Pseudorhodoplanes sinuspersici: one gene and its partner. Each later gene encodes a partner of the first gene's protein in a complex. Links are inferred from orthologs where the notes say so. Each region holds a gene or a part of one and is shown in the gene's direction. Other genes may lie near its edges. The genes, in order: CAK95_RS06045 and CAK95_RS13290.

Region 1 (15,176 bases):
GAGCTTCAGCGATTGCCCGAGCGAAGCGAGGGGCTCGTCGATGGCAAAGCCCGGCACGTCAGTTGCGATCTCGAACAGCACATGTCCGGGCTCGCGGAAATAGACCGAGCGGAAGTAGTTGCGGTCCTTCTGCTCCGTGGTGTGCAGGCCGTGGTTTTCTGCAAGCTTCTTCACCATCGCCAGTTCTTCGGCATCGTCTGCCGCACGGAAGGCGATGTGATGCACCGATCCGCCGCCCATGCGTCCCGGCAGGAACGAGCCGGCCACATGGATATCGACAATGCCGCCGATCGCGGTATCGCCGGCCTTGAAGCGCACGAGGCTTTCCTCCCGTCCGATCTCGGTGAAGCCGAGCACGTCGGTCAGGATCGCACCCGTCGGTGCCGCATCCTTCAGCAGCAGATTGACGCTGTGGAAGCCGCGGATGGCGAATTCCGCAGGAACGTCGCCGCCTGTCCAGGCAGGTTCATTCTCGATGCCGGGAACGCCGACGATCGCCAGCCGCATGCCGTCCGGATCGCGGAAGGACACGATGCTCTCACCAAAGCGCCGGGCCGGCGCGTCATGCGCCACACCCTTCTCGACGAAGCGATGGGTCCAGTAGCCGACTGCGCCTTCCGGCACGCGAAAAACCGTCTCCTGCGTCTCGCCGACGCCGAGCCGGCCGGGCGCAACATGCTCCCATGGGAAGAATGTGAGGATGGTGCCGGGCGAACCGGCTTCGTCACCGAAATAGAAGTGATAGGTGCCGGGATCGTCGAAATTCACCGTCTTCTTCACCAGCCGCAGGCCGAGAACGCGCGTGTAGAAATCGAGATTGCGCTGAGCCGGGCCGGCAATGGCGGTGACGTGGTGGATGCCGTGGGTGTTGGTCTTGGTGGTCATGATATCCCTCCAGTGCGAGGCGCCGTTCCGGGCGTCGAATTTCATGACCAAAAGCTATTGACCTCCATTGAATAATAAATAGAAACTATGGAAACTCATAGTTTCCAAAATTTAAGCCATGCTGCCGGACCTCGAAGGGCTCGCGATCTTCGCCAAAGTGGCTGAACTGCGCTCGTTCGCGGGCGCAGCCGACGAACTTGGTCTGTCCAAACCCACGGTCTCGAAGGCCATCAGCCGGCTGGAAGCCCGGCTCGGCACCCGGCTGTTCAACCGCACCTCGCGCCGTCTCGCATTGACCGATGCCGGCCGCAGCCTGCTGGAGCGCGCCACGCGGATGGTGGCCGAAGCCGAAGCAGCGGAAAGCGAAGCGCGGGCGCAATCCGCCGTGCCGCGCGGCCTCGTGCGGCTTGCGGTGCCAATGTCCTTCGGCCTTCGCGAAGTGGCGACCGCGCTGCCGGACTTCCTTGCGCAATATCCCGACGTCTCGATCGATCTGCATCTCAGCGACGATGTTGTCGATCTGATCGGCGAGGGCTTTGACGCTGCGCTCCGTATTGCGGCGCTGCCCGATTCGTCACTGCTGGCGCGCCGTCTCTGCGCCGTGCCGCGTGTGCTTGTTGCCGCGCCGTCCTATCTGAAATCGCACGGCACACCGAAACATCCGCGCGAGCTGCAGACTCACGTGTGTCTTGGCTATGCGTATCTGCCGGTGCCGGATATCTGGCGCTTTCGAAACAGGAAGGGCGAAGAGGTCGCGGTGCGTCCATCGGGACCGCTGCGCGCCAATAATGCAGACGCATTGATGCCGGCATTAGTCGCGGGTCATGGCCTCGCCGTGCAGCCGGAATTTCTGGTGCGCGATGAACTTGCCAACAAGACGCTGGTCGTCGTGATGGCCGACTGGTCGCTGCCCGAAATTGCGCTGCATCTTGTTTTGCCGCCCGGCGGCCCGCGGCCGGCGCGGGTCGAAGCCTTGACCGAATTCTTGCGGCTCCGGTTTACCCGGCGGGATGAAACAGGCCAAAGCGGGGGCCCAGTTCAAAAATAAACCACCAGCGTTAACGGCGGACAGTCGTAGTTAACCCAATACTAATGGTTTTGACCGAATTTCCTTAATCGGAATCGGTACCTGAGTCTGGTTCGCAGCGCACAAAGGCGGGCCTGTCTCGCAGATCGGTTCATCGAAGTTGGCTCAGAAGGGCCAGAGCAACAGGTTACGCAGATGAATCCCAGTGCAGCCCGGCCCGAAGCGGCCGCAGAGCTTTCAAATCCCGGAACATGGGACAATGCCGCTGCCGCACGCGCGGCATCGATCCCGACACAGATCATCAGCTTCGCCATCGGCGACGATCAATACGGCGTCGACATCATGGCGGTGCGCGAGATCAAGGGCTGGTCGGAGATCACGCATCTTCCGCGGCAGCCTGATTCGGTGCGCGGCGTGCTCAATCTCCGCGGCGCCATCGTCCCCATCATCGACCTGCGCTGCCGCTTTGGGCAGGGACTGACGGAAGCCTCAGCCATCCACGTTGTCATTATCGTGCAGGTTGGCGCCCGCGTGGTCGGTCTCCTCGCCGATCGCGTGCTGGACATCGTTTCCTTCGATGCTGCTCAGGTGCAGCCGGTCCCCAAGATCGCACAAGCCTCGCGGATCGATTTCCTGTCAGGGCTGGTCACGGTCGATACGTCGATGATCGCGCTGATCGACCTCAACAATCTTCTCTCCTTGCCCGTCGGCGACGCGGAGCGTCCGCTGACGAACTAATCGCTCTCCAAGTAGTCCTGCGTTTCTCCGGTCGTTGAAAGCCAAGCGGTTCGAGCCTGGCTGCGATCGAAGGCATCCGTGTGTCTCAATCATCGTCCGCCGCGATCAGACGTCGTCGGAGAGAATTTCAGGGAATCTATGTCGCGCTCCGTACATAACGTGGCTCCGGGAATTGCGGTCGATGAACCGGAGCGGGAATTTACATTCTCAGACGCGGACTTCCGGAACCTCGTTCAGCTCGCCTATGAATATGCGGGCATCGCGCTGTCCGACACCAAACGCAATCTGGTCTATACGCGGGTGTCGCGCCGTTTGCGCGCGCTTCGTTTAAGCAGCTTTCGCGAATACCGGGCCTATCTCTCCGAGAACGCTCCCGAGCGCGAAAATTTCGTCAACGCCATCTCCACGAACCTGACGCGCTTCTTTCGCGAATCGCATCATTTCGAACATTTCAGCCGGCATGTCGTCGTCCCGTTTCTTGCCGGCGCTCAGCGCAATGGCGGACGCTTCCGTGTCTGGTCGGCCGGGTGTTCGACGGGCGAGGAGCCCTACACGATCGCCGCTGTCCTGAGGCGCGAAATCGGCGATGGCTGCCGTCTCGATGCGCGCATTCTCGCGACCGATATCGATACCGACGTGCTGAGGAAAGCCGCAAGCGGCGAATATCCGGCGAAATCTCTCGATGATATTCCGCGGCCATATCGCGACTATTTTCAACCGGCTGACGGCAACCGCAATGCGGCCAGTGTCTTCGCCACCGAAGATATCCGTTCGCTCATCGTCTTTCGTCAGCTCAATCTGATGGATCGCTGGCCGTTCCAGGGCAAGTTCGACGCGATCTTCTGCCGCAACGTGATGATCTATTTCGATGCGGCGACCAAGGCCAGCCTCATCGATCGCTTCATCCAAAGCATCAAACCGGGCGGATGGTTGTATATCGGCCATTCGGAATCCTTCCACGGAACGCATCCCGAGCTCCAGCTTGTGGGCCGCACGACCTACAGGAGAAAGCCATGATGAGCGCCGTGGCGGCCCGTGCGCCGGACAGGGGCAAGTTCGAACAGGATTTCGGCAGCGTCGGCACCCGGCGCATCTTCGATGCAAACACCAACACCTGGATGGTGAAGATCTTTCCGGGCGAGTTCTACATCACCGCGAATGCCGAAGAGACGCTTGTCACCGTGCTCGGCTCCTGCGTCGCGGCGTGCATTCGCGATCCGCGCCTCGGCATCGGCGGTATGAATCACTTCATGCTGCCGCAAGGCCGTTCCGGCGGTTGGGGAAAAGACTCGCAATCGACGCGGTTCGGCAATTTCGCGATGGAAAAGCTGATCAACGAATTGCTGAAGGCCGGGTGTTCCCGCGACTCGCTCGAAGTCAAGCTGTTCGGCGGCGGCAATGTGACCGACAGCAACATCGCCGTCGGCACCGGAAATGCCGAGTTCGCCTTGCGCTATGTCGACGACGAAAAGTTGCGCTGTGTCGCGCAGGATCTCGGCGGCCGTTTCCCCCGTCGCATCCATTATTCGCCGGCCGATGGAAAAGTCGTGCGGCGTCTTCTGGGCCGCGATGCGTCCGGTGCGGTGGTGCGGGAGGAAATGGAACATGCACAGCGTCTGTCGTCGCGTGCACCGGCGGGCGAGATCGAGTTGTTCGGCGATTAGGGGCTGACCATGGGAAAACCGGTACGCGTTTTGATTGTCGACGACTCCGCGCTGATCCGTCAGTTGCTGTCGACATTATTGGCTTCCGATCCGGAGATCGAGGTCGTCGGCACCGCGGGCGATCCGTATATCGCACGCGAGCGCATCAAGACGCTCAATCCGGATGTCGTGACGCTGGATATTGAGATGCCGAATATGGACGGCATCACCTTCCTGCGCAAAATCATGACCCTGCGGCCGATGCCGGTGCTGATGATTTCCACGCTCACGCAGGCCGGCGCCGATGTGACGCTGGAGGCGCTGGAAATCGGCGCCGTCGATTTCATCGCCAAGCCCTCGCATGACGCGGCGAATGCCATGCCGGCCTTGGCGGCCGAATTGCAGGCCAAGGTCAAAGCCGCAGCCCGGACGCGGGTCGGTGCACGCCCTGGCATGATCGCCAATGCCGCCGCGCCGAAACGCGTGCGCACCGTTCGCGCGCGCGACAAGATCGTCGCCATCGGCGCGTCGACGGGCGGTGTCGAAGCGCTGAAAGTCGTGCTGATGAACCTGCCCGCCGAATGCCCGCCGATCCTGGTGACGCAGCATATGCCGCCGCGCTTCACGGCGGCCTTCGCCCAGCGGCTCAATCGTGAATGCGCCATGAAGGTCTCTGAAGCCGTTCATAACGATGTGATCGAGGCCGGACATGTCTACATCGCACCCGGCTCCCATCACCTCGAAATCGTCAAGCACGGCATGGAATTTCGCTGCAGTCTGAATGACGGTCCGCCGATGACCGGCCATCGTCCTTCCGTCGATGTGCTGTTCAGATCGATGGCCCGCGTTGTCGGCCGCTCGGCGATCGGAGTCATTCTGACCGGCATGGGCAAGGACGGCGCCGAAGGCATGCTCGAGATGCGCAATGCCGGCGCCAAAACCATTGGCCAGGATGAAGCGTCATCCCTGATCTATGGCATGCCGCATGTCGCCTTCGAACGCGGCGGCGTCATGCGCCAATGCTCGCTCGTGAATGTTGCGGATGCGATTCTCGATGCCTGTGAAGGCGAAGCGGACGCAACCCGTCCGCATCGCGCGGCGCAGGCTGGATGATGTGTGGAATTTCAAAGGGCGTCCGCACTTGACGGACGAAAGGATGGTTCGGTCATGAAGTTGCCAAATGTATTGGACTTCGCCGCCGCCGCGGGTCTTCACCAATCTGTATTGGGAGAATTGAAGGCGTCCGGCCGTGTGCAAATCGACGCTTCCGGAGTCGAGCTGATTTCGTTGCCCTGCATGCAGGTCATTCTGGCGGCAACGCGCGAAGGCGCGGTGATCGTCAATCCGTCGCCGGCTTTTTCGGAAGCCTTCGAAACATTGGCGCTCGATCTGGCGACGGCCGTCGAGTTCCGGAGCGATCCGGCGCCGATCGAAGAGCCTGTCCAGGAGCTCATCCAGGAGCCCATGCAAGCGGCTCCGGGTATCGAAACGTCCGACACTTCGAGCGGCGAAGCGATGAGCCTTCGCATCATGACCATCGACGATTCCAAGACCATGCGCGACATGCTGATGCTGACACTGGCCGATGCCGGTTTCGAAGTGCTCCAGGCTGTCGACGGCCAGGAAGGTGTCGACATGCTCGAGAAAGAGAAAGTCGATGTCGTCATCACCGACATCAACATGCCGCGGATGGATGGCTACGAGGTCGTCCGCCAGTTGCGGATGCGACCGGAGCATCAGAAGACCCCGATCCTGGTGCTGACGACCGAAAGCGAAATCGAGAAGAAGAAAATGGGCAGGGATGTCGGCGCAACCGGCTGGCTGGTGAAGCCGTTCGATCCGGATCGCCTTGTCGAAACCGTCCGCAAGGTCGCCTGCTAATCCTCCGAACGAATTAAGGAATCAAACCATGGCCAGTTTGGAGCAGTTAAAGCACACCTTCTTCGACGAATGCGCCGAAGGGATGCAGCAGATCGAGCAGGGCCTGAGCGACATTCGCGACGGCCTCGGCGCTGACGATACGGTCAACGCGGTTTTCCGCGCCGTTCATTCCGTCAAGGGCGGGGCTGGCATCTTCGGCTTCGAAGGCCTGGTCGGTTTCGCCCACGTCTTCGAGACGACGCTGGATGCGATCCGGCGCGGCGATCTGGCGGCGACCACGGACGTCATCGACGTTCTGCTCATGTCGAGCGACATTCTGTCCGATCTCGTGCAGTTCTCGCGTGCGGGCGAGGCCATTCCCGACGGTTTCGGAACCGAATGCCGCCAGGCGCTGGAACGTTTGATCGGACAAGACAGCGCCGCGGAGGAAGAGGCAGCGCCCGCCGATTTCGACGATCTCGACTTCGTTCCGGTCATGGTCGATGCCATGGGCGACGACGATGGCATGCGCAGCTACGAGATCGCGTTCACGCCGCAGCCGGACATGCTGAAGAACGGCACCGATCCGCTTCTTCTCATCCGCCAGTTGCGCCAACTGGGCGAACTCGAACTCCAGGCAAACAGCGACAGGCTGCCGGCTCTTGCGTCGCTGCAGCTGGACGTTCCGTATGTCGCATGGACTGGTACGCTGCGCTCCACGTCGTCGAAAGCGCAGGTCGAGGAAGTTTTCGAATTTGCTTCCGACTGCGACGTGACGATCACCGAAATCGGTGGTTTCGAGCCGGTTGAAATGCCTGGCATGGCCGAGGCGATCATCTCTCCGCCGCTGCAGCCGGTCGCAACAGGTCCGAACCTGACCGAAGCGGTCGTGCAGCCCATCGCATTCGAACGTGAGGCTCCGCCGCCTGCGCCGCGTCCGGCCGCATCCACGCCTGTGGCCATGGAATCGGCCGAGCCGAAGGCGCAAGCCCGCGCCACCAAGCCGGCGGCGACCACGACGCGTATTGAACTCGAGAAGATCGACCGTGTCGTCAACATGGTCGGCGAGCTCGTCATCGCCCAGGCGATGCTGGGGCAAATCGTTCACGACCTGCCGGAAGGCGTGAGCGATCGTCTGTCGCAGATTCTCGATGAAGTTGTCCATCACACGCGCGAGCTGAAAGACGGCCTGATGTCGATGCGGGCGCAGGCTGTCGGCACGGTGTTCCAGCGCATGCCACGGCTGGTGCGCGAGACGGCGGTGAAGGTCGGCAAAAAGGTCCGGCTCGAATTGTCCGGCGAAACCACGGAAGTGGATCGTTCGATCATCGAGCGCCTGAGCGATCCGCTGACGCACATCATCCGCAACTCGGTGGACCACGGTATCGAAGCGCCGGCGGCCCGTCTTGCGGCCGGCAAGCATGAAGAAGGAACCATCCGCCTCTCTGCCGGTCATCGCGGCAGCCGCATCGTCATCGAAGTCAGCGACGATGGCGCCGGCATCAATACCGAGCGCGTCCTGAACAAGGCGCGCGAGAAGGGTCTGGTCGCCGCCGATGCCGTGCTGAGCGAAGACGAGATCAACAATCTCATCATGATGCCGGGCTTCTCGACCGCCGAGACGATTTCCGACATTTCAGGCCGCGGCGTCGGCATGGATGTGGTGCGCACCAATATCCAGGAAATTGGCGGGCGGCTGTCGCTGAGTTCGGTCCGCGGCAAGGGCATGACCATCCAGTTCTCACTGCCGCTGACGCTGGCGGTCATGGACGGCATGGTGATCAAGGTCGGTCGTGAAACCTATGTGATGCCGATGTCGGCGATCGTCGAATGCCTGCGGCCGCCGCGCTCATACATCAACAATCTCGTCGGCACACGCGGCATGCTGCAACTGCGCGGCGAACTGGTGCCGCTGGTCTATCTCGGCGACCTTCTGGATATCTCGTCTTCGGAAGTCGCCGGCGAAAGCGTTGTCATCATCACCGACGCAGGTGAGGGGGCGCGGCTCGGCCTGGTTGCCGACGAGCTTTGCGGACACCAGCAGGTTGTCGTGAAGAGCATCGAGGAAAGTTACGGGCCGGTTCCGGGCGTGGCCGCTGCCACGATTCTCGGTAACGGAAGCGTTGCGTTAATTCTTGACGTCGAAAAACTCTCCGATCTGGCGGGCGATCCTGTTCAAGGCACGGTGACGGCGCTGCGCGGCGGCGTCGCCGCAAAGGTTGCGTAAAGATCAATAGGCTATTCGGGTCGACCACATCACGTGTCGTCCGTTGATAAGGGAACAACAACGATGCCAAATGCTGTGGCACTGAAAGTTCTGGTGGTCGACGATCAGGACAGCGTCCGCAAGATGACCTGTTTGACGCTGGAGCAAATGGGCATCCGGCATATCCATGAAGCGGAGAATGGAATCAAGGCGATGGAAATCGCATCGCTCCAGCCGCTCGACCTGATCATTTCGGACTATTACATGGACCAGATGGACGGACTGGATCTGCTGCGCGCCGTGCGCGGTCATCCGGTGGTGCGGCGGGTGCCGTTCATCCTTTTGACCGGACGCGGCGACCGCGAGCTTGTCGTCAAGGCCGCGCAAGCCGGCGTCAATAACTATCTGATCAAACCCTTCACCGTTGCCATTCTGAAGCAGAAGATCGAACAGGTCATGGGGAAGCTGGCGTAATGACGGCGGATGCGGCCCGGTTGGCCGATATGACGCAATCGCCGGAGCCGGTGGCGGCGCAAGGCAGTCCGACAGCGGATATCGCAGCGTTGCTGGGTGTGCTGGCGACGCTGTTTCTGGACAATGTGCGCAATCTGGATGACACCGTCACGCAGGTGACCGATCTCGTCATGCGGGAAGGCCGCCCGAGCCGCGAATTGATCGTCACGCTGCAGAGTTTCGACCGTCTCAAGCAGGAATTTGAAGCATTGAGCGGCGCGCTGGCGCGTTACGCCGCTTCGACCACCAATGTTCCGCTCTTCGGCGAGGAGCGTGTGCAGTTCGACCGAGGCGTGATCGATGCGATATCGCTGGCCGATCTGAAAGACCGTTTTCATGACCGGATGGACAATACGGCTTTGCCGCCGCTCGAATTCCCCGAGCCCAATGCGGCCGAACTCGAGGTGGATATTATTTTCTAGCGCGAACGCTAGCCGACCGATTCGCCGATCTTCTTCGTGCGATCCAGGATTTTCTGCAAACCGCTGGTCATCTCGATCACCTGATCGGGACGAAGATCGCGATAGTTTTTCTGTTTGGCCAGCAACAGCGCATCGGTGTGGCAGGCAACCACATCCGCGTCATAAGGCGCGCCGGCTTTGACGTTATCAAGCACCTGGCACAGATTGTCGGCAACGAAGGTGATCAGTTCGAGACCCATTGTCGTCCCGGTATCGCGGAGCTGGCAGCATCGGCGATAGATGTCGTTGAGCTCCGAGGCTCTCTGACGCCCATCTGTCATGGTCTTGAATGCCGCCGACAGCTCCTTCACCTCCCGATCAACCCAATCGACGAATTCGTCCTTGAAGCCGTCGAGCTGCGACAGTGCCTGTTCGATAGCGAGCTCCTTGGGGACACCACCGGGCCGCCGTGCCATTTGCTGGAAGCGTGTGTCCACGGAAAAAATCCGGACATTGGGATTCGGGTTGGGCGTTTCAGTCATTCTTGTCCTGCCCGTGCGGCCATGAACAGACTGTCGATATCATCCTGATCCAGATTGGGCTCGGTCTTCTCACCAATCTCGATGCTCTTGTCGCTGGCTCTGCGTCCGACGCCGGTGGGATAGCCTTCGATCTTGAAACGGCGGTCCGGTCCGAAATATGTCGGGCAATCGATGAATTGCCGGCGGTCGAATGCGACCCAGGCCAGCCGATCGTAAAGCGTCGTCGGCGACATCGGCTTGGCCACCACCATGCTGACACCGGCGTCCCGCGCTTTCTTGACGGTGCCTTGCTGGGCATCGCTGGTCATGAACAGGATCGGCAGCGTGCGATTCTCATTATCCGAATTGCGGCGGATCGCGTATGTCACGGCCAGTCCGTCATGCGGCGGCAGTTTCGCGTCGCAGATCAGAATGTCGATCTTCTGATGTGTGAGCGCGGCCAGAACGCCGCCTGCATCACCCACTTCGAGAATTCTGTTGGCGCCAAAGCCGCGCAGCATGCCGTAGACGATACGGCGCGTGTATGAGCCGGCGTCAGCGATAAGGATTGTCAAATCGCGAAGATTGACGGTGCCGTTTTTCATGGCTCGTGATTGTGTCGAGGAGGGATCAACCCCGCATCCGGGAAAGGGTTTTGACGATTCGAAGACGCAACGATAACAGCGCGATCGTGCGATTAATGGCTGATTAAGGATAATGGTTCGTTAACAACGGGCGCGGACCGGAGGTGAGCTTTTTTCGTTCCTTAAAGGGAGGAAGCCGCCATTGTCATGATCGTTAGGCAAATATTAGCAGGCGTATGCGTATTTTCCTCTATTGCGATGGGAAGTTTTAGGTTTTCAGCAACCGAAGTGAAGAACGTCTTGACGCGGATACAGCCACGGTGAAGTGCCTTTGGGCCCTATGGTGGAACTGCTCGATCGTTGAAACTGCCCTTGCGACGCTCTGCAACCTTGAATTGAATAAATTCCTCTCCCGCGCGTTGGTGCAGAACCGCCTTACGGCCGGTCGGCATTTGTGCACAGACAGGAGGGCATTGTGCGAGACATTGCGATGACCGCAACAGCCGCTCGGATGAAAGCCGGACAAGCGACGCATTGGCGAGCAATTATAGCGGCATCGATCGGCAACGCTCTCGAGTGGTTTGATTTTGTCATCTATGGATTCTTTGCAGCGACAATTGCCAAGCTGTTCTTTCCGGTCGGCAACGAAAAGATCTCGTTGCTGCTTGCGTTGGCGACATTCGGCGTAACATTCTTTATGCGCCCGCTGGGTGCGATCGTGCTGGGCAGTTTTGCCGATCGTTATGGGCGCAAGGCAGCCCTGGTTCTGACGATGCTGGCCATGATGGTGGGAACAGCCATCATCGCCTTCGCACCGACCTACGCGTCGATCGGCATCTTTGCGACTTTCCTGATTGTCCTGGCGCGTCTCATTCAAGGTTTCTCGGCCGGCGGAGAATTCGGCAGTGCAACGGTGTTTCTTGCCGAACAAAACCCCTCGCGACGCGGCTTTTACTCGAGCTGGCAATTCGCGAGCCAGGCCGTCACCACCATTCTGGCAACGGGCTTTGGCGCAGCAATGGCCGGGTTGCTCGATCAGAGCCAGCTCGAGGCATGGGGCTGGCGCCTTCCCTTTTTCGCCGGTCTCTTGATCGGACCTGTCGGCTATTACATCCGGCGGCATCTCGATGAGACAAAGGAATTCAAATCGTCGGTCATCAGTCAATCACCGTTGCGCGAGACGTTGGTCGACAGCAGGAAAATGCTCATAATCGCACTTGGTGCCGTCATTCTGTGTACGGTTGCGATGTACACGATTTTGTTCATGCCGATTTACGCCACGCGCCAGCTCGGATTGCCGGCATCCGGCAGCTACATGGCGACCTTGATCACCGGTGCCATTCAACTCGTCTTGCTGCCGATATTCGGCGCGTGGTCGGACAAGATCGGCCGTACACCGGTGGCGATCGTATCGGCGATCATTCTGACGCTCGCCGCTTATCCGCTGTTCGTCTGGCTGGCGTCGTCGCCGACCCTGCAGACGCTCATTATCGTGCAGGGCGTGATGGGCGTGCTGATGGCGGGCTATATGGGTTCACTGCCGGCCTTCATGTCGGAGCTGTTCCCGACGCGGTTGCGCACCACGGGCCTGTCGGTCAGCTACGCTTTCGGGGTGGCGCTTTTTGGCGGTTTTGCACCCTTCATTAACGCCTGGTTAATCCAGATCACCGGCAGCAATGTGGCGCCAAGCTACTACCTCACATTTGCAGGGATTGTGAGCCTTGCAGCGATGTTTGCCGCGCGTCGGGCCGGCTTTCGGTAAACGGCGCTTCAGCAGAACTGAAGCAGAAGTAACTACTTTTGAGCGTGAATATCGGAGCGTTCTTTAAGAAATACTGACTAGTGTCACACACGAGAAAGTGAATATTCACATACCGGCGTCGATGACCAAGCTCAGATCGGCCACGTTGGAAGCGAGCAATCGTATCCAGGCCAAAATTCTCGATCAGACGATCTATTCGGAGCTCGTCGGTGCGCTTTACAGCACACCGAAATCGATCCTTGCTGCGACATTAGCCGCAATTGGTGTCACAATCATTGCGCGTACGCTCAGCGGCGACAACTTTTACATTTTCGCAGCGATTTCTTTTGCGTTAATCGGCATCTGGCGAAGCAGTGCGAGCTATTTCTATTTCCAGTGGGGCGACAAGCCAAGAACCAGGGCATCCGTCAAGCGCTGGGAATTCGTCGCGCTGATCGGGGCCTGGTCATTCTCCGCGCTTGTGGGGGTGACTGGCGCCTACACCACGGTTGCCCATCCCGGTCGGGATGTGGAGTATCTCATCACCGGCTGCGTGATGGGTTACATCGCCGGCATTTCGTCGCGAAACGCGAGCCGGCCGATCATCACAATCGGTCAGATCAGCCTGACATGCATTCCGTTCTGTATCGCGCTGCTGCTGCAGTTCGATCTCGTGCACGTGACCTTGGCGCTGTTCATTGCCACGCTTTACATCAGCACGATCGTCATCAGCCGGACGGTTTTTGAGAATATCGTCGCCCGCCATTATGCATACAAGCAGGTGGAGCGCGTCGCGCAGCAAGACGCGCTGACCGGATTGTGGAGCCGCGATTATTTTCTGAAGCTTCTGAGCGACAAGATTTCGCACGAAGTGAAAAGAAGCAATGATGTTGTCCTGATCACGATCGACCTCGACCGGTTCAAGGACATCAATGACACGCTCGGTCATCCGGCTGGCGATTCGATTTTGTTCGAGGCTGCGCAACGGATCAAGGCGGCGATTTCGGTTCCGAGCGAGGTGTCGCGCATCGGTGGCGACGAGTTTCTTGTCATGCTGACCAATGTCGATGACATCGCAGCCGATGTCATCGCCGGCGAAGTGCTGGAAAGCCTGAAGCGCCCATTCAAGATAAACATGTCAAATATCAACTGCGGCGCGAGCATCGGATATGCGATCGCCCCGCGCGACGGCTTCAGCGTCGATCTGCTGCTGCGCCACGCCGACCTTGCCCTTTATGAAGCCAAGCGGCTGGGGCGGGGTCAGGTGGTAGCCTATAGCCCGGCTTTGTCCAGTGAGTATGAAAAGCGCGTCATGCTCGAGAAGGATCTGCAGGCCGCCTTGGACAACGACGAGCTTGAACTTCGCTATCAGCCGATCGTGGATCCGCGGTCGGGACGCACGATCTGCTGCGAAGCCCTGTTGCGCTGGCAACACCCGACATTGGGGGAAATCCCGCCGTCGGTATTCGTCCCGATTGCCGAAGGAACAGGGATGATCTCTCGCATCGGCAGTTGGGTGCTCGTCAGTGCCTGTGCCGAAGCCATGCATTGGTCTCCGGATATCAAAGTTGCCGTCAACCTGTCGCCGCTGCAATTCAAGCAAGGTCACGATATCGTGGATATCGTCACCGACGCGCTTCTGCGCAGCGGACTTGCAGCGCGAAGGCTTGAGCTTGAAATCACCGAAACGGTGCTGATCGACGATACAGAGCAGACGCTGGCCATCCTGGAGGAGCTTCGCGAGATCGGCATCGGCATTTCACTGGACGATTTCGGAACAGGCTTCGCATCGCTCGCTTATCTGAACGATTTCCCGTTCTCGAAAGTGAAGATCGACCGCAAGTTCACTCAAAATCTGGAGCAATCCACGCGCACCGCGGCGATCCTCAAGGGCATTGCGCAGACCACCAAGGATTTGCAGATCGAGCTGGTCGCCGAAGGCGTCGAAAAGACCGTCCAGCTCGATTATATGCGCAGCCTCGGCATCAATGCGATCCAGGGCTATCTGTTCAGCAGGCCGCTGCGCGCGACGCGATTGCGGCGTGTGATCGCCAAGCCAATCATTCCAAGCTGGTCGCTGGAGCGCTCCGGCCGGACGGTCACGGTCGATACGGAAGCCTTGAGGGCCGCGATCGGCGGCCGCTGACAACCCCCGCTAACGCCCCGCTGTCAGGGGTAAGTTCCGATCGACAACAATTCGCCGAGCACAGCCATCCGCATGAATTTCGACAGGCGGACCTGCTCGAAATACATGGCGTTTGGCAGTTCGTCGCACGAGGGATCAATCTCGTCGAGACGCGGCATCGGGTGATAAATGAGGGCGTTCGAATTCGCATTGAGAACGCGCTCCGCCGTCAGCCGATGCGTCTCGGGTGTCATCCGTGGAGAGACGTAGCCCGAAGCCGCAGGCTCGCCGATATCCGACATGTCGTATGGCGCCATCATGATGGCATCACTCTCGTGGAGCGGGATATCGAGATTGTGGACGATCCGGCAGCGGATCTGATGCTCCGACAGCGTGGCGAGCAGGTCGGCCGGCACCTCATAATGCGCTGGCGGACAGAACACGACTTCGCGGGGGCTCTCGAAGCGCAGGAGCTGCACCAGCGAGCGTACGGTGCGGCCGCGCGGATCGCCGCCAAAGCAGATCGATTTGCCGCGGATCGTGCCAAGCCCCCGTCGCAGCGAGAAGATATCGATCAGGGCCTGCGTCGGATGTTCATTCCATCCGTCGCCGCCATTGATGATTGGCTTGAGCGATTTCGCCGCCATCCGCTCGGCGGCGCCGACTTCATGATGCCGCACGACGATCAGATCGGACAGCCGCGATATCACGGCCGCACAATCTTCCAGGGTTTCTCCTGACCGGGTGTTGGAACGCGAGGCCGTCATGTTTTCCATCCCGATGGGATGGCAGCCCAACGCTACGATTGCCGCCTCAAAGCCCATCCGAGTTCTCGTGCTCGGCTGAAAGAACAGCAGCGCGACCGTTTTGCCGATCACATCGGCAGGCGGCAGCGCGCCTAATTCATAATCCTCCGCCGTCCGGCAGAGGCG
Region 2 (14,912 bases), 1.5 Mb from region 1 along the record:
CCCATGAACAGGGCCGTCGCATCGAGCGGCAGAAGATAGGAATAGACCGAATAGGCCAGGCCGCGCTTCTCACGCACCTCGTTGTAAAGACGCGAGGAGAACGAGCCGCCGCCCAGAATATGATTGACGATATAGGCCGGGATGAAATCCGGATCCTTGCGCGGCACACCGAGGCCGCCGAAGCTGACCACCGTCTGCGGCACATCGAGTTCGACTTCCAGCTTCTTGCCGATCGACTGCATCTTGGCTTCAGGCAGCTTGCGAAGATCGGCTTTCGCCGGCAGGCCGCCGAACACCCGATCGAGCACGACGCCGAGCTGTTTGGCATCGATATCGCCGACCACACCGATCTTGAGATTGTCGCGGGCGAGAACGCGGCCGGCATAGGCCTTCAGATCGTCGCGCACGATGACCGGCACCGAGTCCAGCGAGCCGTTGGTCGGCTGGCTGTAGGGGTGACCTGGAAATGCCGTCCGCCACCACAGCCGCGCGCTGATATCGTTGGGGCTGGTGGTCTCGCGCTTCAGCGCCGTCAGCATCTGCGCGCGCACGCGCTCCACCGGCTCCGCATCGAAACGCGGCGCGGTCAGCGACTGGCGCAGCAGATCGTAGCCCTCATCCTGCTTGTTGGTCATGACCTTCAGCGTGCCACGCAATTCATCGCGGCTGGCGCGGAAGGACAATTCGATGGCGTTGCGCTCGAGGCGCTGCTGGAACGCCTTTGCATCGAGATCGCCCGCGCCCTCATCGAGCGTCGCGGCGGTCATGTAGGACACGCCCGGCTTGTCGGACGGGTCCTGATTGGCGCCGCCCTTGAAGGAGAACTCCATCGCCACCAGCGGCACCGAAGGCTCGCGCACCAGCCAGGCTTCGATGCCGCCGGGGCTGACCACGCGCTCGATCTTGGTCATCGCCTGCGCGGAAGGCGCGAACGCAAACGACGTGACGAGTGCGGCGCCCGCGAAAGCGAATTGACGAAAATGCATCATGAACGCCGCTCCTCCGGCTTGGGAAGGTCTTTGACCAGATAGCCCGTTACCGAGCGGCGCTTATCGAGCCATTTTTTGGCGGCGTCACGCACCTGATCCGCAGTCACCTTCTGCACGCGGTCAGGCCATGTCTTGAGGCTTTCAACGGTGAGACCGGAGGTCAATGCAGCACCATACCAGCGCGCCATCGTCGCCTGGCTGTCCTGCGCATAGACGACATCGGCCACCAGCTTGATCTTGGTGCGTTCGAGCTCGTCGTTGGTGACGCCTTTGTCGGCGACTTCGGCGATCACGGAATCGATCGCATCCTCGAGGTCTTTCAACGTCACATTGGCGCGCGGCGTGCCATAGACGCCAAAGCGCGTGTCATCGAGCGCCGTGCCTTGGTACCAGGCGCCGATCGAGGTCGCGAGCGGCTTCTCCATGACGAGCTTGCTGTAGAGGCGGCTGTTGCTGCCCGAACCGAGAATTTGCGACAGCACTTCCAGCGCTTCCGATTCACCGGGCTTTGCGGTGTGTGCGGACGGCACCAGATAGCTGCGTTGCAGGCTCGGCTGGGTGACGCGCGGATCGGCGAACAGCACGGTGCGGACGGTGCGCTGCTCCGGCTCCTGCGGGCGGATGCGCGGGCCGATCTCGGCGCGCGGCGCAACCTTGCCGTAAGTCTCCTCGGCAAGTTTCTTCACCTCATCGGCGTCAACGTCACCGGCGACGACCAGGATCGCGTTATTCGGCGTGTACCATTTGTTGTAGAAATCGATCGCGTCCTTGCGGTCGAGCTTTTCGATTTCATGGCGCCAGCCAATCACCGGCCGGCCGTAAGGATGATTGAGATAAAGCGCCGCCTGCACATCCTCACCGAGCTTGGCGGACGGGCTGTTGGCGACGCGGCTATTCTGTTCTTCAAGAACGACATTGCGTTCCGGCAGCACCGCTTCGTCGGTGAGCTTGAGACCGGTCATGCGGTCGGCTTCGAACTCCATCACCATCTTCAAGCGGTCCTTGGTGACGCGCTGGAAGTAGCCGGTGTAATCGCTCGAGGTGAAGGCGTTTTCCTGTCCGCCGATGGTGGAGAGGGTCTTGGAAAACTGGCCGGCCGGATTTTTCTCGGTGCCCTTGAACATCAGATGTTCGAGGAAATGGGCGATGCCGGACTTGCCGGGCTGCTCATCGGCGGCACCGACCTTGTACCAGACCATGTGGGTGACCACCGGCACGCGGCGGTCGGGGATCACCACGACCTCCATGCCGTTGCCCAGCTTGAAGTGGGAGACGTCCGGACCCGTGGACGCCAAGGCGTCGACGGATGGACCGAGCACGAAAAACGCGGCCGATGCCGCGAAGAGTGCCGGGAGAAATCGGCGCGTGATGTGGATCATACGAACTCTCAAAAGCTGAACCGGCCGGTATGGCGCAGCGCAGTATCAACATAAACATGAGGATCGGCTCGGAATTTGAAAAGAGGCGCTCAGCCCTTCGGACATTACAGTTTCGAAGGGTTTGCTGCGCCGCGACATCAATTCCGACGTTAATCCGAGGTGCCGTGTTTGTTAATCCAGTCAAACGGCTTCGGTTGCTCCTTCCGAGGCGCAATGCCGTAAACCTGACTGGGCGATGGCGTCTGATAGCCCGGCGGTGGCTGGGTCAGATCAGTGCGAGCCGGCTCCTGGGTAAAGGTCGCCTGTTCCGGCTGGGTGTTATCCTTAAAGAGATTGCCGAGCAGGCTGCCCTTGACCCCAAGCTCGTCGGGGCGGAGTGCACGTGCATCCGGTCCCTCGGAATCCTGCGGACCGGTCGGATTGGGCCGCGAACTGCCACGGGCGGCGCGGCCAGGCGCGTCGAGTTCGGCTGGCGTCAGCGGCCGCGCCTCTTCCTCGAAGGTCTTGCGGCGCTGGTTTTTGTTCGCCTGCTGCCGTTTCTTGCGCTCGACCACTTCCGGATCCTTCGGCCAGGCCGGGCTGTTAGTCACGGCAGTGGTTTCGGGCGGCGGCAAAGTACCGATATTGGGCGGCACCACCAGCGGCGGGCGCTCGCGATAATCGATGCGGTCCTTGTCGTTGATGCCGAGAAGGCCCTTGATGAATTTCGTTTCGATGGTGTCTTCTTCGTCGTCATCGTCCGCGGCATAAGCCTGCGGCACGATCGCGGCCGATGCCGCCAGAGCCACGGCGAAAACAGCAAAGCTCAATGTCAGCCGCCGGCGCCAACCCGGCACAAGCGACAGAAATCGGCTCGAAAAGCTATCGATGCGTTTGCGCAAGACTGCTCCCCGCACGGTCAGTTGCCGCCATCCCTGCTCTGGCATTGCCCAAGGATCAGGGCGCTTTTGCGGCGCGTGCCCCCAGGAGGGTTTCATACATCAAACCCGCCACCCCGGCAACGATGGCCACGTCGGCGAGGTTAAAGACATACCAGTTGAAGGTGAATGTGGCCGTGGTCAGGTGCAGGAGGACAAAATCCACCACCGCCCCGTGCGCCAGCCGATCGACCGCGTTGCCGATGGCACCGCCGATGATCAGGCCGAGCGAGACCGCCATCAGGCGGTTTTCGGCCCGCGCCAGCCACCCCCACAGGAATACCGCGGCCACGATCTTGAACCCCAGGAGCAGCATCTGGCCAAGCGCCGAATTCTGCGCGAACAGCCCGTAGCTGATGCCCTTGTTCCAGACCAGCACCAGATCGAGAAAGGGCAGCACCGGAACCCGGTCGCGCGAGCCGAGATCGAAGGCATAGAGCAGCCACAGCTTGCTGGCCTGATCGAGCAACGCAGTGACCAGCGCAGCGGCAACACCGTCGCGGGTGAGCGGGCCCCAAAGATAATTGGCAAGCTTCATCATTGCAGCATGGAGAGTGAATGTAGGGCGGATTAGCGAAGCGTAATCCGCCGTTTGTTCGACGTGGCGGCGGGTTACGCTTCGCTAACCCGCCCTACACCTCACCGCAAGCCATTGAATTACTCCGCAGCTTTTCGCAGCGTGTCCCATTCACGCAGCGCCTGCGCGTCGCGCGGGGTGACCTCCGGATATTGCGGGTCTTCGCCGACGCTTTCCGAGATCTTCCACGAGCGCGCGCATTTTCTGCCATGGGCCCGCTCGGGCACGACGGCAACGCCGCGCACATCGTCGAGGCGGAAGGCCTCGGCCGGTCCCTCGCCGTCCACCAGCGTCGCCGCCGAGGTGATGCAGATTTCAGCCAAGTCAGCATCGACGATCGCAGCGAACAAATCCTGATCCGAGACATAGACCACCGGCGCCGCTTCAAGCGACGAACCGATCCGTTTCTGCGCGCGCTCGAGTTCGAGCGCACCAGTGACGACGCGGCGGATGCTGCGGATCTTGCGCCACTTCTCGGCCAGCGCATCGTCGCGCCAGGCCGGCAGAACATGCGGAAATTCCTGCAGATGCACGGACTCCGCATCATCGCCGTAACGCGACAGCCACGCCTCTTCCGCGGTGAAGCAGAGCATCGGCGCGAGCCAGATCACCGTGCAGCGGAACAGATAATCGATCACGGTCAGCGCCGCCTTGCGCTTGTGCGACGAGATCGGATCGCAATAGAGCGTGTCCTTGCGGATATCGAAATAGAAGGCCGACAGCTCGCTGGTCATGAAGGCGTTGAGCAGCGCGAAGATGCGCTTGTAATCGAAGGCGCGATAGGCCTCCCTCACCGCCACATCGAGTTCGGCGAGCCGGTGCAGCATCAGCCGCTCCAGCTCCGGCATCGCATCGGCCTTGACGCGCTCGTCGTCATGGAAATGCGCGAGCGAACCGAGCATCCAGCGGATGGTGTTGCGCAGCTTGCGATAGGTCTCGACCGTGCCTTTGAGGATTTCCGGCCCGATACGCAGATCGTCGGCATAATCCGACGCACACACCCACATGCGCAGGATATCGGCGCCGGAATTCTTGATCACGTCCTGCGGCGCCGTGGTGTTGCCGAGCGACTTCGACATCTTGCGGCCGTTCTCGTCGAGAACGAAGCCGTGCGTCAGCACCATGTCGAAGGGCGCAACGCCGCGCGTGCCGCAACTTTCCAGGAGCGACGACTGGAACCAGCCGCGATGCTGGTCCGAGCCTTCGAGATACATGACGACGTCGTCGCCCTTCGGCTTGCGTTTAATGCTCGCAAGCTGCGGGAAATGCTTCGGGTCTTCCAGCACGAATGCGTGCGTGGAGCCGGAATCGAACCAGACATCGAGAATGTCGTCGACCTTCTTCCAACCTTCCTTCGCACGATCGCCAAGGAAGCGCTCGGCAGCACCTTCCGCATACCAGGCATCCGCGCCTTCCTTTTCGAAGGCATCGCCGATGCGTTTGTCGACCGCCGGATCGTTCAGGATCTCGACCGAACCGTCGTTCTTCTCCTTGATGAAGACGGTGATCGGCACGCCCCAGGCACGCTGACGTGAGATCACCCAGTCCGGCTTGCTCTCGATCATGCCGTTGATGCGGTTCTCGCCGGCCGGCGGCACCCATTGCGTTTCGGCGATGGCGTCGAGCGCGCGTTCGCGCAAGGTATCGCCCTTGGCGGCAATGCCCTTGTCCATCGCAATGAACCATTGCGGCGTGTTGCGGAAGATCACCGGCTTCTTCGATCGCCAGGAATGCGGATATTGATGCTTGAGACGGCCGCGCGCGATGATGTTGCCGGCCTCGACCAGCGCCTTGATCACCGCGTCATTGGCGTCGCCCTTATCGCCTTTGTCGTTGATGACGCGCCTGCCGGTGAAGCCCGGCGCCTGCGCGGTATAGGCGCCGTTTTCGTCGACGGGATATGGGATAACAGTACTGATGCCATCGGCTTCGAGATCGCGGGCGTAATCCATCCAGATTTCAAAGTCGTCGCGACCATGGCTTGGCGCCGTATGCACGAAACCTGTACCGGTATCGTCGGTGACGTGATCGCCGGCCAGCAACGGCACGGTGAAGTCGTAGCCCATCGCGCGCAGCGGATGCGCGCAGGCGAGATCGGCGAGATCATCCGCCGGTACGTCGGCGATCTTGTCGTAGGCAGCAACACGCGCCTGTTTGAACACGTCGCCGGCGAGATTGTCCGACAGGATCAACAGGTCGCCCAACTTCGCCCAGTTATCTGGCGCAGCGTCGGTGATCTTGTAAAGGCCGTAAGCGATCTTCGGCGAATAGCTGATCGCGCGGTTGCCCGGCAGCGTCCAGGGCGTGGTGGTCCAGATCACCACCGATGCGCCGTCGTATTTCTTCTCCAGTTCCTTGTGGCGCTTGCCGCGTGCGGAGCGCACCGGGAATTTCACCCAGACCATGTCCGAGGTGTAATCCTCGTATTCGATTTCGGCTTCGGCGAGCGCGGTCTTTTCGACCACCGACCACATCACCGGCTTACTGCCGCGATAGAGGGTGCCGTTCTTCGCGAACTTGATGATCTCGCGCGAGATCTGCGCCTCGGCCGGGTAGCTCATCGTGGTGTAGGGATGATCCCAGTCGCCCTCGACGCCGAGGCGGATGAATTCGGCGCGCTGCACGTTCAGCCAATGCTGCGCATAGGCGCGGCATTCCTGACGGAAGGCGATCATCGCCTGCGGATCGCTGAAATCCGGCTTGGTCTTGCCCTTCGAACGATAGTTCTCTTCCTCGACCCGCCATTCGATCGGCAGGCCGTGGCAGTCCCAGCCCGGCACATAATTGGAGTCGAAACCGAGCATCTGCTGGCTGCGGGCGACGACGTCCTTCAGCACCTTGTTGAGCGCGTGGCCGATATGGATGTTGCCGTTCGCGTAAGGCGGGCCGTCATGCAGGATGAATTTGCGGCGCCCCTTCGCGGCCTCGCGCAGCTTGCCGTAGAGGTCCTCCTCCTTCCAGCGCTTGAGCAGCATCGGCTCGCGCTCGGGCAAGCCGGCGCGCATCGGAAATTGCGTTTGCGGCAGGAACAGGGTCTCGGAATAGTCGCGTTCAGGCTTGGTCATGTCGGGGGCTCTAGGATGCGGGCCGTGTGTAGCAGGGGGTGCTGCAACGCGCAAAGACGTATGACTTTTTCTCCGTTCGTCCCCGCAAAAGCGGGGACCCAGAAAGTCTGGATTCCCGCCTTCGCGGGAATGAGCGGACGGAGCTAATTCATGCCCAGCGGTGGAAAAGCATCGCCCGACCGCTTCAGGGCGTCGCGGGCGCGCTCCGAATCGATGGTCATCTGCGAAACCAGCGCAGCGATGCTGTCGAATTTCTCCTCCGGCCTGATCCAGCCGATCAGCGCGACATCCACGGTCTTGCCGTAGAGATCGCCGGAAAAATCGAACAGAAAGGTTTCCAGCAGCGGCGCGCCATTATCGAAGGTGGGACGGCGACCGAAACTCGCCACCCCGTCATAGCGTTTGTCGCCGATCCCGACCCGCACCGCATAAATGCCGTGCTTCAGGCCGCAGGCCGGGTCGAGCTTGAGATTGGCGGTGGGAAAGCCGAGGTCGCGGCCCCGCTTTTCGCCGTGGATCACCTCCCCGGACACGAACCAGGGATAGCCGAGCAGTTCGGTCGCCTCGACCACGCGGCCGGCTTCGAGCGCTGAGCGAATCGTTCCCGAAGACACCGGCCGCCCCTCATCCTCCAGGGGCGGCGCCACATCGACCGGGAAGCCATAGCGGGCGCCGGCATCCTTCAGAAAGGCCGGCGATCCGCCCCGCCCCTGCCCGAAATGGAAATCGAAGCCGATGGCGACGCCGCTCACCGCCAGCCGCTCCACCAGGATTTTCGAGACGAATTGCTCGGCCGGCAGGCTGGCCAAAGCGGCGTTGAAGGTCAGCACCACCGCGCCGTCGACTCCGGTGGCCGCCAGCAGCCGCAGTTTTTGCGTTTCGTCCGACAGCCGGAACAGTTTTTCGTCGGCGCGAAAGTAGGAGCGCGGATGCGGCTCGAGCGTCAACACCGCCGCCGGACGGCCCGCCGCCGCGGCACGGCGCTGCGCCAGCGCGATGACCGAGCGGTGGCCGCGATGCACGCCGTCGAAATTACCGATGGCGACGACCGCAGTGCGCAGTTTGGCAATGTCGGGCCCGTCGTCACGGACGACGACGAATGGCTTGTCCTTCGAGACTGGCGGCATGTCTTATACGGCAGGATGAATGAATGGCCGCACGGTGTCGGCCCGGTGGGCAGCCAAGTCAAGACAGGCCGGCTTTCGGCCGGGAGGGGACCGAGACGATGGCCTCCCCGTCCAGCACCAGCATGTTGTCCACCAGCGCCTCGCAATGCAGCTTCACCTTGCGCCCCTCACGGACCAGTTCCGTCACCTCGACAATGACGTTGACCACATCGCCGATTTTCACCGGCGCATGGAAATTCAGCGTCTGCGAGCGATAGACGGCGCCTGCGCCGGGCAGCCGCGTGCCCAGCACCGCCGAAATCAGGCTGGCGGTGTAGAGCCCATGCGCGATCCTCTGGCCAAAGCGCGTGCCGGCGGCATAGGTGTCGCAAAGATGGATCGGATTGTCGTCGCCCGAGACATTGGCGAAGCCGACGACGTCAGTCTCCATCACCGTCTTCATCAGCGTTTCGCGCATGCCGACGGCGAGGTCCTCGAAGAACAAGGTCCGGACCATGCGCGGGTCGACGGCGGCTTTGGTGGGCGTTGCGTTCATCAAAAATTTTGCCGGTCAGTTAACAACACGTAAGCAGATACTACCATCGGCTGCGTATAATGCACGTTTTTGGCGATTTTCAGCGTCGCGCAAATTTTGAGGGATTAACGTGTTTTTCAACGCACACGGCTACCGTCGCCACTATTGGACTGATGCCCAAGATGCGGAGCCGCAACGTAGCGGACCGCAGTGACGGAGCTGCGACGATGCCGGTCAACTTCGCGATGCCCATTCTGGTCGTCGACGATTACAACACCATGGTCCGTATCATCCGCAACCTGCTGAAGCAGATCGGCTTCCAGGATATCGACGACGCCTCGGACGGCACCTCGGCGCTGCGCCGGTTGCGCGAGCGGCCTTACGGCCTCGTCATCTCCGACTGGAACATGGAGCCGATGACCGGCTACGATCTTTTGAAGGAAATGCGCGCCGACCCGCAGCTTGCGAGCGTGCCGTTCATCATGATCACAGCGGAATCGAAAACCGAGAATGTGATCGCTGCGAAACAGGCCGGCGTGAACAACTATATCGTCAAGCCGTTCAACGCGCAGACGCTGAAGGCCAAGATCGAAGCGGTTTTTGCTGACCAGACACAGGCGGCTTAGTTCAGCAAAATCAAGACCGCTGAGCTACCACTTCAACCGTCTTGCAATCGCCCGCGGCTTGCCGCCGGCCGCCACCAGCACGCGCTCGACCGCATCGGGATCAGGATCATCGCGGCCCCCGAATTCGGCCGCGTGGATGCCGGCGGTCACGAACATGCAATCGATGCCGTAGGCGGTTGCGCCGGCAAAATCGGTACGCACCGAATCGCCGATCGCCAGCACGCGCTGGCGATCCACCGCTTTGCCGCGCGCGTCCTGCGCGAGCTTGAGCGCCAGATCGTAGATCGGCGCATAGGGCTTGCCGGCATAGAGAACGTCGCCGCCCATCTTCACATAGAGATCGGCGATCGCACCGGCGCAATAGAGAAGCGTGTCGCCGCGTTCGACAACGACATCGGGATTGCCGCAGACCATGAATAGATCGCGCGCACGCATCGCCTCCAGCATCGGGCGATAATCGTCCGGCGTTTCAGTATCTTCGTGGAACAGGCCGGTGCAGATCACATAATCGGCGCTCTCGACCGGCGCGAAACGCACATCCAGTCCTTCGAACGTCGCGAGATCGCGCTTCGGCCCGATATGCAGAATGGTCTGCCCCGGACGCTGCACGATCACGTTGCGCGTCACATCGCCGGAGGCGACGATGGCATCGTAGATGCTGCGCGGCGCGCCGAAATGTTCGAGTTGCGCTGCGACCACGCCGTTCGGACGCGGCGCATTGGTGATCAGCACCACGGTTCCGCCGCCCTCGCGAAAACGCGTCAGCGCCTCGCAGGCCTCCGGAAAGGCAGCGACGCCGTTATGCACGACCCCCCAGACATCGGACAAAATGACATCGTATTCCGGCGCAAGAGCCGCCAAGCTTTCGGAGAAAATGGTCAAGGGGAACCCGATCGATGACAGAGAGGCTGGTCGATTGGATCGGAACCGATCCAAGATCAGCGTGATCTAGCGCGGCGACGCGCCGCCGTCACGCCGGATTGCGGGGGGTTACATCGCCGCGTGAGCCACAAGGCCGCCCATGACCGGAGATGGCGCCGATCGCTGCGGCTCCGCGGTGCCGGTCCCGGCCGCCGGGGCCGGATCGGGCCGTTGTGCCGGACCGGCCTGCAACGCTTCCGCCCGGACGGGGCGCGGCGCCGAGAACAGGAAGCCCTGGCCGAAGCGCACATCGTAATCGAGCAGATCGATCACCGTCGCTTCGGTCTCGATCCGCTCTGCAATCAGGCTGATGCCGTGACGGCCCAACAGGTCCGACAGATCGGCGGCGTGAATGTCGGATGACGAACTGCCCTTGCTGAGCAACAGGTCGGCCGGCACCTTGACGAAACGCACGCCCATATCGGCCAGGTCGCGCGGTCCCATGCGCAGATCGGTGACTCGATCCATGGAGAAGCGGTATCCGAGCGAGCTCAGCGAAGCGAGGCTCTCCTGTTCCAGCGGTCCCAGGCTGCGTAGCGAGTCTTGCGTGAATTCCAGCGTGAGCGCGGTCGTCAGTGCGCGGTTCGCTTCCAGGAAGTCATAGAATTGCCGGAAGACGTCGGTGTCGTTCAGGGTCGGCACCGACACGTTGCAGAACAAGCCGATTTCGCGATTCTGCAACAGAAGGCGTCGCAGCACCTGCACGCAGCGGAAGAGCTGTACATTGTCGATGCGGGCGAGCAGATTGGCTTTCTCGGCATGTGCCAGGAAGTCGGCCGGCAGAATCAGCGTGCCGTCATCCCTCCGCAATCGCGTCATCGCCTCGTAATAGCGCACCTTGCGTTGCGGCAGTGTCAGCACCGGCTGCAGATAGAGATCGATCCTGTTTTCATCGATGGCGGTGCGGATGATGTCCGCGATCTCGTCGTGCTTCTTGCCTTTGAACGGACCGCTTGCCGTCAATGCATCGACCGGCGGGGCAGCCGCGACCGCCTGAGCCGCGACCACATGCGGCCGCGTCGCGTCGTCCTGAGACGCTGCGACGGCAACGGGCATTTCGGCCGCGGCCTGTGCCGGCGCTGCCGCAGCCAGTGCGGCCAGGATCGCCGACGGTTCCTCTCGCAGCTCGGTCAAGCGCGTTTCATGGTCGGCAATGGTCTCGGCCAGCTGCTTGAGCAATTCTCCAAGCTCACCGATCTCGGCGGCCAGCGCCTCGTTCGGACCCGGCGACCGCCGTGCCGCTTCCTGATGTTCGATGGCGATCTGGCGCCGGGTCATTTCGGCGACCTGACGCGCAAGGTCCGCCGTGCCGCGCGAGAGATCGGCAATCTGCTTGCCGACAAGATCGCGATCATGCAGCCGCGCCGTCACCGTATTGTACAGAGCAAGACCGGACATAGCAGCCAGCGCCAACAGGCTTGCTTCGGTTCCGGAGAGACCAAAGACCAGATAACCGACAGCACCGAGCGACGCTGCGATGACAACAACGCAGATCGCAATAAATATCGCCGTCAGCCTCAGCATCGAAGTCCCATCGCCGGGGGATACAAGACGGCCCTCCGCCGCATGATTCGTCCGCCCGAGCATTACTGTCCACGAGCGGCACGACAAGCGCAAGCGCATCGGCAACACAGTCCGCAACATCAATAGGTTAGTTGCGCGGCGGAACAATCCAATAGCCGATATGCGCCGGCCGCCCACCGTGCTGCCGCGGCAACTCGATGATAACGGGATCGCCCTCGGCGCCGAATGTCTTTCGCCACTCGTCCACATAGGCGAAGGGCAGGCCCACCTCCCAGATGACAATCGCGCCGCGCTTCTTCACGTCGTTCATATCGATCCAGGGACTGATCGCCGGCCGGCCATGCACGATCACATGCGGTCGATCCGGCGAATAGACCGCGACATTGTTGGCGGCGAATTCGGTGCCGGCGACATAACGAAGCGGCGTTCCGGTTTTCTCCCGCCATATCTCTGTCATGCGGGTCGCCAGCGCCTGACCGGGAAATTGCGTGGCTTTCGGACGCGTCCGGACATGAGGTTCGGCGATCCAGACACCGATCCAGATGGCCGGGGCCAGCAGGAACAGAAAGATAAACCCGGCGGCGAAAAGCTGCTTGCGTTGCGGGTCCGACACCGGCCCGAACCAGAGCAACGCGGCCAGCGGCAGAAACGACCACAGCGGATATCCCCATGTCGCGATCGGCGCCCGGCCGGTGGCAATGCCGATCAGTGTCACGACCGCGAACGGGCCGAATGCGAGCATCGTGACATAGCGGCGGGCGAAGGAGCCCGATTGCCGCACGGGTTCCGATCCGGCCTGGCGGGGAAATAACGTGAGGCCCAACAAGACCCAGGCCGGAAATGTGAAGAAGACCTGACTTGCGACCCATTGCAGCGGCAGCGTGATGAACTGATACGGATACAGGACGGCCTTGGCGCGATCGCTCACATAACGCATCGGCAGAAAGCCGGAATCGATCAGCCACCACGCATTCGGGGCGATCACCACAAGAAAGACCGCCGCCATGACATAAGGCCCGGGCGTGCGAAGACTGCGGCGTGCGACTGGATCGATCAACAGGAACAGCGCGATGCTGACCCCAAGCGCGAAGGCCGCGTATTTCGACCAGAAGCACAGCGCCATCATGGCGCCGGCGAGCATCCAGTTCAGCATCCGGCCGGAAACGAGGGCGCGATACAGAAACAGACCGGTCAGCGCCCAGAACGGCAATTGCATCTGGTCATGCGCGAATTTCACGGCCGAATAATTGTAGAAATGGATGCCGGCCAGCGACAGCGTCGCGATCAGGGCTTGCACTGGGCCAACGATGTCGCGCGAGAGCAGATACACGCCGATGAAGCAGGCCACGACCGCGAGCGGGCCGAGCGCATAGACGACGCCGATATGGCCGGTGATGCGATAGCCGAGATCGGCCAGCCACCATGGCAGCGGCGGATGCTTCCAGTAGCCGAGCTGCCATTCCTTGCCGAGCGCCAGGTCCTCGGCGAGATCGAGCTCCAGATTGGAGCTCGTCAAAAGCGGCAACAATGTCCACACGACGAGGTGCGCACCGAGGACAATAGCGAGCGTCTGTAAAGGCTTGCGGGCCGCAAAATCGACGACCGAGGCGAAAAACCCGCCGTCTGCTACCGCCGTTCTCGCATCCATGCCGCTGTCGTAGTATGCCAAGCCACCCGGCCTCGACGCCCGGAAGGGCTGGCCGGGCGCATGAGTGCCCGGCAAAACCTGACCCGTCAACCGAGGGGACGCTGGGCCGCACCGGATTTTGAGTGATGAACGAACCTGATATCTCCGTGGTGCTGCCGGCTCATAACGAAGCCGGCAATATCACGCGCATGACCGCGACGCTTGAACGCATCCTGAAGGACCAGGGGCGTTATGAGATCGTCTTCGTCGATGATGGTTCGGACGACGACACGCTTTCAGCGATCCGTGATGCGGCAGCCGGCAGTTCCTCCGTGCGCTATCTGTCGTTCACGCGCAATTTCGGCCATCAGGAAGCGTTGCGCGCCGGCCTTCGTCATGCGCGCGGCCGCGCCGTGATCGTGATGGATGCCGACTTCGAGCATCCGCCCGAACTCATTCCGCAATTGATCGCGGCCTGGCATGACGGGGCGAAAGTCGTCGCAACCAAACGCGAAGACGGCGACGCATCGCTGCCGCCGATGAAGAGCTTCACCTCGAAGCTCTATTACAAATTCCTCGATGCGATCGGCGATGTGCGGATCGAGCCCGGCAGCGCCGACTTCATGCTGCTCGACCGTAATGTGGTGAACACCATCAACAATTTCGCCGATCAGGATGTATTCCTGCGCGGCACCGTGCGCTGGTTCGGCTATCCGACGCGGACCGTCACCTTTTCGCGCGGTTCGCGGACCTATGGCAAAAGCAAATACACGCTGAAGCGAATGATCGATCTCGCCGTCACCGGCATCGCGGCGCACAGCGTACAACCGTTGCGGCTGGCGATCTGGCTCGCGCTCGCCGCGGCGGCGATCGGTTTCCTGCTGGTCGTCTATTCTGTCGTCAGCTTTTTCTTTATCGAGAGCACCGTCACCGGCTGGACTTCACTGATGGCGACGGTGGCCATCCTCGGCGCCGCGCAATTGCTGGTGCTTGGCATCATCGGCGAATATGTCGGCCGCACGCTGCGCGAGGCCCGCGGCCGGCCGACTTATGTCATTGCCGAGACCGAGACCGATCTCGTATCGGGCGAGGCTTCCGCGAAGCTCGTGCAGAGCGCGGAGTGAGCCCTGCTTATCCCTCCCCTGAAAGGGGAGTGAAGCGAAGCAGACGGGGTGGGGTCATCCCCCACCCGGCTCGCCGCTCTGCGGCTTGCCACCCTCCCCCGCAAGCGGGGGAGGGATAAGAAGGCGCTAAGCCACGGCCTTGATCACCCTCGCAGTCTTCTCGAAAATCTCGCCGATCTGCGCTTCGCTGACGATCAGCGGCGGCGACATGGCGAGCGAGTCACCGACCGCACGCAGCATGAGGCCTTCGTCATGGAAGCCGCGCTCCATCGCCTCGAAGCCGCGCATGCCGACGGCGCCGGGCTTCGACGACAGATCGATGCCGACGGTGAGGCCAACGCAGCGGATGTCGAGCACATGCGGCAGGCTCTTCAGCGACATACAGGCGTCGTACCAGAGCGGCTCGAGTGTCCTGGCGCGTTCGAACAGACCTTCGTCGCGATAGAGATCGAGCGCCGCGAGACCGGCCGCGACCGCGAGCGGATGCGCCGAATAGGTATAGCCGTGGAAGAACTCGATCGC

What was found.
Region 2: the proteins of CAK95_RS06045 (region 1) and CAK95_RS13290 are in contact, whole or in part, in a solved structure (PDB 1A0O), measured with the Escherichia coli proteins. The link is inferred for Pseudorhodoplanes sinuspersici from one-to-one orthologs.

The regions. Positions count from the first base shown.
Region 1 is NZ_CP021112.1:1,205,868-1,221,043, reverse strand. Bases 5,840-8,791 are described here. They hold CAK95_RS06045 (chemotaxis protein CheA), read left to right. Parts: upstream 5,840-6,202; coding sequence 6,203-8,380; downstream 8,381-8,791. Other genes in these bases: CAK95_RS06040 (response regulator), read left to right, coding at 8,444-8,791; CAK95_RS29850 (response regulator), read left to right, coding at 5,840-6,174. Outside these bases: CAK95_RS06080 (ring-cleaving dioxygenase), read right to left, coding at 1-885; CAK95_RS06075 (LysR family transcriptional regulator), read left to right, coding at 1,004-1,933; CAK95_RS06070 (chemotaxis protein CheW), read left to right, coding at 2,108-2,650; CAK95_RS06065 (CheR family methyltransferase), read left to right, coding at 2,789-3,667; CAK95_RS06060 (chemoreceptor glutamine deamidase CheD), read left to right, coding at 3,664-4,314; CAK95_RS06055 (protein-glutamate methylesterase/protein-glutamine glutaminase), read left to right, coding at 4,324-5,406; more of CAK95_RS29850, read left to right, coding at 5,809-5,839; more of CAK95_RS06040, read left to right, coding at 8,792-8,833; CAK95_RS06035 (hypothetical protein), read left to right, coding at 8,833-9,294; CAK95_RS06030 (hypothetical protein), read right to left, coding at 9,303-9,770; CAK95_RS06025 (response regulator), read right to left, coding at 9,812-10,399; CAK95_RS06020 (MFS transporter), read left to right, coding at 10,869-12,140; CAK95_RS06015 (putative bifunctional diguanylate cyclase/phosphodiesterase), read left to right, coding at 12,262-14,265; CAK95_RS06010 (aspartate/ornithine carbamoyltransferase family protein), read right to left, coding at 14,289-15,176. UniProt on the Escherichia coli protein: Involved in the transmission of sensory signals from the chemoreceptors to the flagellar motors. CheA is autophosphorylated; it can transfer its phosphate group to either CheB or CheY.
Region 2 is NZ_CP021112.1:2,757,734-2,772,645, reverse strand. Bases 7,807-10,494 are described here. They hold CAK95_RS13290 (response regulator), read left to right. Parts: upstream 7,807-8,795; coding sequence 8,796-9,194; downstream 9,195-10,494. Other genes in these bases: CAK95_RS13280 (EAL domain-containing protein), read right to left, coding at 10,185-10,494; CAK95_RS13285 (TIGR01459 family HAD-type hydrolase), read right to left, coding at 9,219-10,076; CAK95_RS13295 (MaoC family dehydratase), read right to left, coding at 8,113-8,589; CAK95_RS13300 (bifunctional riboflavin kinase/FAD synthetase), read right to left, coding at 7,807-8,054. Also shown: CAK95_RS13325 (M16 family metallopeptidase), read right to left, coding at 1-989; CAK95_RS13320 (M16 family metallopeptidase), read right to left, coding at 986-2,368; CAK95_RS13315 (hypothetical protein), read right to left, coding at 2,518-3,249; lspA (signal peptidase II), read right to left, coding at 3,305-3,826; ileS (isoleucine--tRNA ligase), read right to left, coding at 3,943-6,927; more of CAK95_RS13300, read right to left, coding at 7,071-7,806; more of CAK95_RS13280, read right to left, coding at 10,495-11,639; CAK95_RS13275 (glycosyltransferase family 39 protein), read right to left, coding at 11,767-13,287; CAK95_RS13270 (glycosyltransferase family 2 protein), read left to right, coding at 13,413-14,390; omega-aminotransferase AptA, read right to left, coding at 14,517-14,912. UniProt on the Escherichia coli protein: Involved in the transmission of sensory signals from the chemoreceptors to the flagellar motors.